4 regions of the Lelliottia sp. genome follow, and region 3 is predicted to be linked to each of the others. Evidence: predicted binding sites of a transcription regulator. Region 3 holds the regulator's gene; each other region holds the start of a gene.
The links. Region 3 encodes Fur, which represses iron uptake genes when iron is present. Its sites were predicted from a motif close to ATAATAATGAGAACNACTATCAA; they were not measured.

Region 1 (2,207 bases), on a different contig from region 3:
AGGCGCGGCAACCATGAAGATAATCAGCAGAACCAACATAACGTCGATAAACGGCGTCACGTTGATTTCATGCATTTCGCCATTATCGTCCAGATTTTCATTAAGACGCATTGCCATAATTGATTAACCTAAACGCAGTTTCGAAGCAGAGTGAACCGGCTTAACGTTGCTGGCGCTGAGGTCGAGATCGCGGCTTTGCAGCAGCAGAACCTGCGCGGCAACATCGCCCAACGTCGCTTTGAAGCTGCCAATCATACGGGCAAAGACGTTATAGATAACCACCGCAGGAATTGCTGCAATCAGACCGATAGCTGTTGCCAACAATGCTTCTGCGATACCTGGCGCCACAACGGCCAGATTGGTCGTTTGCGTCTGGGCAATACCGATGAAGCTGTTCATGATGCCCCAAACCGTACCAAACAGACCAACGAACGGGGAAATCGCACCGATAGTAGCCAGATAACCGTTTCCGCGCCCCATGTGACGACCGACGGCAGCAACGCGACGTTCCAGGCGGAAACCGGTACGCTCTTTGATGCCTTCGTTATCTTCACTGCCTGCGGAAAGTTCCAGCTCGTTCTGCGCTTCATTCACTAACATCGAGGTCAGGCTTTTCGCATGGAACGCCGACGTCATGTCATTTGCTTGATCCAGAGAGCGTGCTTCAGCCAGTTGCTGTTGTTCGCGCTTCAGGCGACGCTTTTGGGAAATCAGCTCAACGCTTTTGCTGAAGAAAATAGCCCAGGTGATCACGGACGCCAGAATCAGGCCGATCATCACAATCTTAACCACGATGTCAGCATGTTGGTACATGCCCCAGACGGACAGATCCGTCTGCATCAAATTATTACCCACTCTGTATCTCCAGGACGCAAATCACATTTTCTGAGCATAATAATATCAAAACCGCATCGAATTGATAGTGGTTCTCATTAGTATTTACATACTGCCGTAATTTCCGCTCATTTTCCTTGCGCTTACACAGTAAAAATTTCTTATGCATATTTTTTAGAAAATAATGTGCTTATTCGCTAAGCATTGGGGTGCAGAGTTTCACATTCATGGTAGTCTGGACGTCCAGACGGATAAAACAGGTTTAGCGAACATGGCAGAGAAACATCTTGATACCACGCTTGTCCAGGCCGGACGCAGTAAAAAGTACACTCAGGGTTCGGTAAATAGCGTTATCCAGCGCGCCTCCTCGCTGGTTTTTGAAACCGTCGAAGCCAAAAAACATGCCACCCGCAACCGCGCGAAAGGCGAACTGTTTTATGGTCGTCGCGGCACGTTGACCCATTTTTCGCTGCAGGATGCGATGTGCGAACTGGAAGGCGGTGCCGGTTGTGCCCTGTTCCCATGCGGCGCGGCGGCTGTCGCGAATACTATTCTGGCGTTTGTTGAACAGGGCGATCATATTCTGATGACCAACACCGCCTACGAACCTAGCCAGGATTTCTGTACCAAAATCCTCACCAAGCTTGGCGTCACGACCGGCTGGTTTGATCCGTTGATTGGCGAAGGCATTGCGGAACTTATTCAGCCAAATACGCGGATTGTATTCCTGGAATCACCGGGTTCCATCACCATGGAAGTGCATGACGTTCCGGCGATTGTTCGCGCCGTGCGTCGCGTCGCACCGGACGCCATTATCATGATCGATAACACCTGGGCCGCAGGTGTATTGTTCAAAGCGCTGGATTTCGACATCGACATCTCCATTCAGGCCGCCACAAAATACCTTATCGGCCACTCTGACGGCATGATCGGTACGGCGGTGTCTAACGCCCGCTGTTGGGATCAACTGCGTGAAAATGCCTATCTGATGGGCCAAATGGTGGATGCCGATACCGCCTATATGACCAGCCGCGGAATACGCACGCTCGGTATACGCCTGCGTCAGCATCATGAAAGCAGTCTGAAAGTGGCCGAGTGGCTGGCGCAACATCCCCAGGTGGCTCGCGTTAATCATCCGGCGCTGCCGGGCAGTAAAGGCCATGAGTTCTGGCAACGTGACTTTACGGGCAGCAGCGGCTTGTTCTCATTTGTTCTGAATAAACGTCTGAGCAATGACGAGCTGGCAACCTATCTGGATAACTTTACGCTGTTCAGCATGGCGTATTCCTGGGGCGGGTTTGAATCGCTGATTCTGCCTAACCAACCAGAACAGATTGCCGACCTGCGTCCCGGCGGCGAAGTGGATTTTACCG
Region 2 (2,207 bases), on a different contig from region 3:
TGCAACGTGTAGCCCACCCATTGCAGACCGTGAATAAAGATAGCCACGGACCCCACATCAAACAGCGGCTGTAACGCCCCGCCAATGTTGATGGCCAGCAGGAACATCAAATACATCACCAGCAGAAATACCGGCAGACCGAGAAAACGGTTAAGAATGATTCTATCAACTGCTGCGGTGAAACGGCTGGGTTCCGCCGTCAGCGTATTGCTGACCACTTCGCAAATCGCGGCAATACTTTGATAGCGCGCATCGGCGATATGCAGCGCCGGATCGTCAAGTTTTTCAGTGAGCCGCGCCAGGGAAATATCCAGCTTCTGCGCCGCATCCCCCGCGTAGCGACGGCTATAAATATCGCCTTCCAGCATTTGCAGGCCGAGCCAGCGGCGCTGTTTTTCCGGCATTGTCTGCGCCATTTCCTGCGCCAGATGATCGGCTTCTTGCAAGAGCGGTTTAGCGTAATGCACCAGCTCGAGATCGGTATTTTGCGAGTGACGATCGACGGCCAGCTTTAAGGCATCAATACCCCGTGCTCGGGTCGATACCAGCGGCACAACCGGGCAGCCAAGGCGGGCGGAAAGCGCGTCGATGTCGATGCGAATTTGTTGTTTTTCCGCCAGGTCGAGCATGTTTAGCGCAACGATGCACGGAATGCCCAGCTCGAGCAACTGCAGCGTTAGGTAAAGATTACGCTCGAGATTGGACGCATCGACGACGTTAATCAGCAAATCCGCGTCGGCGCTCAGAATGTAATGGCAGGCAATTTGTTCATCAAGCGAGGTCTGAGACGAGATCGTGGTTAACGAATAGGTGCCGGGCAGATCAACGAGCGTGACAAGATTATCTGTCGTTGAAAAATGACCTTCTTTACGTTCGACCGTAACGCCTGCCCAGTTTCCCACGCGCTGACGTGCACCCGTTAACTGATTAAATAACGTGGTTTTGCCGGAATTAGGATTACCAATTAAGCCAATGGTTAATTTTTTCATTGTTGTAGACTCGGAATAACGACTGGCGATTATCGGGTTAAGGCTTCGACTTCTAATAAGGCGAGGTCTTTTTTGCGCAGTACCAGATTGACGCGTCGGGTTTCGATATGAACAGGATCGCCCAACGGCGCAATACGAACGACCTGAAAGGACGAACCAGGCAACATGCCTAATGACAGCAGTTTCTGACGATACGCCGGGCTAATTTCACGGGAAAAACCGGTAATTTTCCAGGCACTGTCTGGTGTGAATTGCATAGACACCACTTTCACCGAAGGTTAAATAATCAACAGATGCAATGATAATGAGAATGGTTTCTACCAGCAATATTTAAAATGTGACGTAATGTTGTAATGGCTATTAATTAGCGGACAGTTTGACCTTGCTCAATATTTAATGATTTTGCAGGTGAGAGGGAAATGACTTATTTGTTAACGAAGTGATACTTGCTGGTTTAAATACGGATATGCAATCGGTTCCACACTGAATAAATAACCCTCCGCCTTTTCAGGAGGAGGGTGAGAGGCAGAATTAACGTTTTTTACCCATCGCCGCAGCCAGCGCATCCATCATGGCGCTGTTGCCCGCAGGCTGTGCTTCGCGACCACGCGGTTGCGCCGGTTTTGCCGCCGGGCGTGCCTGCTCGCGTGCGCCTCCGCCGTTACCACGACGTGCGTTGGTTTCGCCTGGCTGCTCATCCAGACGCATCGTCAGCGCGATACGCTTACGTGGCATATCCACTTCGAGCACTTTCACCTTCACGATGTCGCCCGCTTTCACCACGGTATGCGGATCCTGAACAAACTTATCTGCCAGTGACGAAATATGGACCAGACCGTCCTGATGCACGCCGATATCGACAAACGCGCCAAAGTTGGTGACGTTCGTGACCGCGCCTTCCAGCACCATGCCTGGCAGCAGGTCTTTCATCGTCTCCACACCTTCAGCAAATTTCGCCGTTTTAAACTCAGGGCGCGGGTCGCGGCCTGGCTTTTCCAGCTCTTTGATGATGTCTGTGACGGTTGGGATACCGAATTGCTCATCGGTGAAATCGACGGCTTTCAGGTTGCGCAGTTCCGCGCTGTTGCCCATCAGATCTTTCAGCGCTTGCTGCGTGACGGCCAAAATACGTTCCACCACAGGATACGTTTCCGGGTGAACCGTCGAGGCGTCCAGCGGGTTATCGCCGTGGTTGATACGCAGGAAGCCCGCGCACTG
Region 3 (2,207 bases):
AACTGGAATCTGCCGGGGTGGGCGGTTGGCGCATCTTACGCGTATGCATGGGACGCAAAACCTGCAGATATGGCGACGCCAGATGCTTATTATGACCCGAACTATCGCCTGAAAGAGTCCTCCTACAGTCTCGATGCGATCTACACCCTCCAGGAGGGTCGCGCGAAGGGCACGATGTTCAAACTGCACTTCACCCAGTACGACAACCACTCCGATATTCCAAGCTACTCGGGCGGTTACGGCAACATCTTCCAGGATGAGCGTGACGTGAAATTCATGGTCATCGCGCCATTCACTATTTTCTGATGAACGCGCCGGCGGGGTGATTCCCCCCATCCCGCCGGAATGGAGACTGAAATGCTGAAAAAATTGATTATCGTCGCGGTGCTCGCATCGGGACTGGTCGCCTGCGCACAGCCTCAGGCACCAAAAGAAGACTCACGACTGAAAGAGGCGTACAGCGCCTGTATTAACACCGCCGAAGGATCGCCAGAAAAAATCCAGGCCTGTCAGAGCGTGCTGAATGTGCTGAAAAAAGAGAAAGCGCACGAGCAGTTTGCGACGCAGGAAAATGTGCGGGTGCTGGATTACCAGGCTTGTATTCAGGCTCGTCAAACCGGTAACGATCAGGAAGTGGCAAAGCGCTGTGACAAGATCTGGCAGGAGATCCGCAGCAACAATAGCAAGTAATCTTCTTTTGCCACGCCCGGTTGTGCTCCATCCTTAAGTTCTCAGGATGAAGCACAACCGGGCTTTTTCATTTATAGCAGGCAAAAAAAAGCCAACCGTTAGGTTGGCTCAGAGTATGAGACACGATTATTTGGTGTCGTGCGCGTGATCGTTTTCGCGGCAATCGCCTTCTGCACAGTGACCGTAGAGGTACAGGCTGTGGTTGGTCAGACGGATACCATGACGAGTGGCAATCTCACGCTGACGAGATTCGATAGATTCATCGCTAAACTCAATCACCTTGCCGCAATCCAGGCAAATGAGGTGATCGTGGTGATGCTGTTGTGTCAGTTCAAAAACGGATTTACCGCCTTCAAAATTATGACGGGTGACAATCCCGGCGTCATCAAATTGGTTCAGAACGCGATAAACGGTCGCCAGGCCAATCTCTTCGCCCATGTCGATCAGACGTTTATACAAGTCTTCCGCACTGACATGGTGATTGTCCGGCCCTTGCAGTACTTCCAGGATTTTTAAACGAGGAAGCGTCACTTTCAGGCCAGCCTTCTTTAATGCGGTATTGTTGTCAGTCATGCGGAATCTGTCCTGTTGCTAAACGATTCACTTCTAAAGAAGAAGTGACAGAAAATGCACTTGGGATAATGCGTTTCATTATAGAACTGCCATGCTTAAATGAAAACTGCAAGTCTCAAGCAAAGTATGCTTATAAAAACGTGGTATCGCCAACAAAGTTGAGCGAAGGCATCCACTTTAACCTGGGATATTGTACAGGTATGAAAGCAAAAGTTAAAAATTTGTAGCAATTATTTTAATTGGAAATACCTATCAATGCGGCGCAACAGTTTTGCAGCGCCGCACGATCAATCAGGCATTCAGGATATCGTCGAGGTGAAGTTCTTCGCGGATCTGCTTAACCCATTGGTTTACGCGTTCTGCGGTGAGTTCTGGTTGACGGTCTTCGTCAATCGCCAGGCCCACAAAGTGATCGTCATCCGCCAGCCCTTTAGACGCTTCAAAGTGGTAACCCGCCGTTGGCCAATGACCGACAATCGCCGCGCCGCGCGGTTCGATGATGTCGCGGATGGTGCCCAGCGCATCACAGAAGTACTCTGCGTAATCTTCCTGGTCGCCGCAGCCGAACAGCGCGACCAGCTTACCGTTGAAGTCGACTTCTTCCAGCGTTGGGAAGAAATCATCCCAGTCACACTGCGCTTCGCCGTAGTACCAGGTTGGAATGCCCAGCAGCAGAATATCGTAACCTTCGAGGTCTTCTTTGCTGCTCTTCGCAATGTCATGGACGTCGGCAACGTCTTTACCAAGCTGTTTTTGAATGTTTTTTGCGATGTTTTCGGTATTACCGGTATCGCTGCCGAAGAAAATGCCGATGATTGCCATGAGTAAAATAACCTCTTGAAACTTAATGGTATGGTGGCACAAATTGTCCACGGATAAGGGCAATCATAGCAGAACAGGGAAGTCAGCGGAAACAGCTATCACGCGGGACTGCACTCTGTGCT
Region 4 (2,207 bases), on a different contig from region 3:
AGCGATAAATGTCGCCGATAAAGACGTCTTTTTCGGTCATCCCGCCGGTCGACAGGTTTTCACCAAACGCGGGAGCGACGAAGAGATCCGCCTGCTCGGGGAATTCACGCGCCCAATGGAGATAGTGTTCGCGGGGATAATGGCACAGCGCGCGCTCAGGCCCGCCATGGATTTTCTTTTCGGCCTGCTCGTCACCCGCCAGCCCGAGATCGGTCAGGGTCAGTTCGCCGTCGACCTGCACTTTGGCGATAGCGCTCGGACGGCTACCGTCGTAATCCCTTACCTTGCCTGTAAACACGTTAACTGGATAGCGCATGTGTCATTGCTCCTTTCTGCAGAGACAAAAAAAGCGAGTCATCAGACTCGCTTCTCACAGGCGTCAATGCAACCTTATTTTTTAGCGGCGAAACGCGCTGCTGCTTCGTCCCAGTTCACCACGTCCCAGAATGCTTTGATGTAGTCTGGACGACGGTTCTGGAATTTCAGGTAGTAAGCGTGTTCCCACACGTCCAGGCCCACGATTGGGAAACCAGACACGCCAGAAACGGCTTCACCCATCAGCGGGGAATCCTGGTTAGCGGTAGAAACCACAGCCAGTTTGTCACCTTTCAGTACCAGCCAAGCCCAGCCAGAACCGAAACGGGTCGCAGCGGCTTTCTCGAATTCCGCTTTGAAAGCATCCACAGAACCGAAATCGCGCTCGATAGCGGCTTTCAGGTCGCCCTGCAGGGTGGTGCCGGTTTTCAGGCCTTTCCAGAACAGGCTGTGGTTAGCGTGACCGCCAGCGTTGTTACGCAGAACGGTTTTCTTGTCTGCTGGCAGTTGATCCAGTTTGGTGATCAGCTCTTCAACGGACAATTCAGCGAATTCTGGCAGGCTTTCCAGCGCAGCGTTCGCGTTGTTTACATAAGCCTGGTGGTGTTTAGTGTGATGGATTTCCATCGTCTGCTTGTCGAAATGCGGTTCCAGTGCGTCATAGGCATACGGCAGGGATGGCAGTGTATAACTCATAATCCTCTCCATTATTGTCGGGCGGCACAGCTGTTAATGCCGCGTAAGCAGTTGGTTCATTATAGTTAATTAAATGATATTGAAAATGATTATCAATGCCGTACTTTTTATAAGGTTATTCATTTTTGTATCATTCGTGAAATTGTGAGTCTGCTCACGCGGTTAACGCGTTGATTGCCATTTGGCAGAAAAGTGCGGCAACCTTCTGAAGGTTCGCTCACCGCTTAATTTTTACACTCATCGGGTCGGAGGGAAGCCAACGACATATAAAAACGATGAGGATGTAAAAATGAATCATGCGATTACGATGGGTATTTTCTGGCATTTGATAGGCGCAGCCAGTGCAGCCTGTTTCTATGCCCCGTTTAAAAAGGTCAAACATTGGTCATGGGAAACCATGTGGTCCGTTGGCGGTACGGTTTCGTGGCTGATCCTGCCCTGGACCATCAGCGCCATACTTCTGCCCGATTTCTGGGCCTACTTCACCTCCTTTAACGCCTCGACGCTGCTGCCCGTTTTTCTGTTTGGCGCAATGTGGGGCATCGGTAATATTAACTACGGCCTGACCATGCGCTATCTGGGCATGTCGATGGGGATCGGGATTGCCATCGGGATCACCCTGATCGTCGGCACGCTGATAACGCCAATCCTGAACGGTAATTTCGACGTGCTGCTCAACACCCATGGCGGACGAATGACGCTGCTCGGCGTGCTGGTAGCGGTAATTGGCGTGGGGATAGTCACCCGCGCAGGTCAGTTGAAAGAGCGCAAAATGGGCATCACCGCCGAGGATTTCAATCTGAGGAAAGGGCTGGTGCTGGCGGTGATGTGCGGCATTTTCTCGGCGGGCATGTCGTTTGCGATGAACGCGGCCAAACCGATGCACGAAGCCGCTGCCGCGCTCGGCGTTGATCCGCTGTACGTCGCGTTGCCAAGCTATGTGGTGATCATGGGCGGCGGTGCGCTGGTCAATCTGGGTTTCTGTTTTATTCGTCTGGCAAAAGTGAAGAATCTGTCGGTAAAAGCCGACTTCTCGCTGGCAAAATCCCTGATCGTCACCAACGTGCTGCTTTCGGCGCTCGGCGGCCTGATGTGGTATTTACAGTTCTTCTTTTACGCCTGGGGCCACGCCAGCATTCCATCGCAATATGACTATATCAGCTGGATGCTGCACATGAGCTTCTACGTGTTGTGCG

Region 1: the regulator Fur is predicted to act here: its motif matches at 917-939, upstream of exbB (tol-pal system-associated acyl-CoA thioesterase).
Region 2: the regulator Fur is predicted to act here: its motif matches at 1,288-1,310, upstream of feoA (ferrous iron transporter A).
Region 4: the regulator Fur is predicted to act here: its motif matches at 1,085-1,107, upstream of sodA (superoxide dismutase [Mn]).

What each region holds. Positions count from the first base shown of each region.
Region 1 is NZ_JAZQNX010000040.1:53,364-55,570, forward strand. It holds gene exbD (TonB system transport protein ExbD) at 1-117, opposite strand, end outside; gene exbB (tol-pal system-associated acyl-CoA thioesterase) at 124-855, opposite strand; gene metC (cystathionine beta-lyase) at 1,106-2,207, shown strand, end outside.
Region 2 is NZ_JAZQNX010000028.1:30,182-32,388, forward strand. It holds gene feoB (Fe(2+) transporter permease subunit FeoB) at 1-989, opposite strand, end outside; gene feoA (ferrous iron transporter A) at 1,019-1,246, opposite strand; gene ACKI5T_RS15525 (Tex family protein) at 1,521-2,207, opposite strand, start outside.
Region 3 is NZ_JAZQNX010000005.1:52,489-54,695, reverse strand. It holds gene chiP (chitoporin ChiP) at 1-306, shown strand, start outside; gene chiQ (ChiQ/YbfN family lipoprotein) at 361-690, shown strand; gene fur (ferric iron uptake transcriptional regulator) at 817-1,263, opposite strand; gene fldA (flavodoxin FldA) at 1,555-2,085, opposite strand.
Region 4 is NZ_JAZQNX010000032.1:57,321-59,527, reverse strand. It holds gene yiiM (6-hydroxyaminopurine reductase) at 1-316, opposite strand, end outside; gene sodA (superoxide dismutase [Mn]) at 391-1,011, opposite strand; gene rhaT (L-rhamnose/proton symporter RhaT) at 1,301-2,207, shown strand, end outside.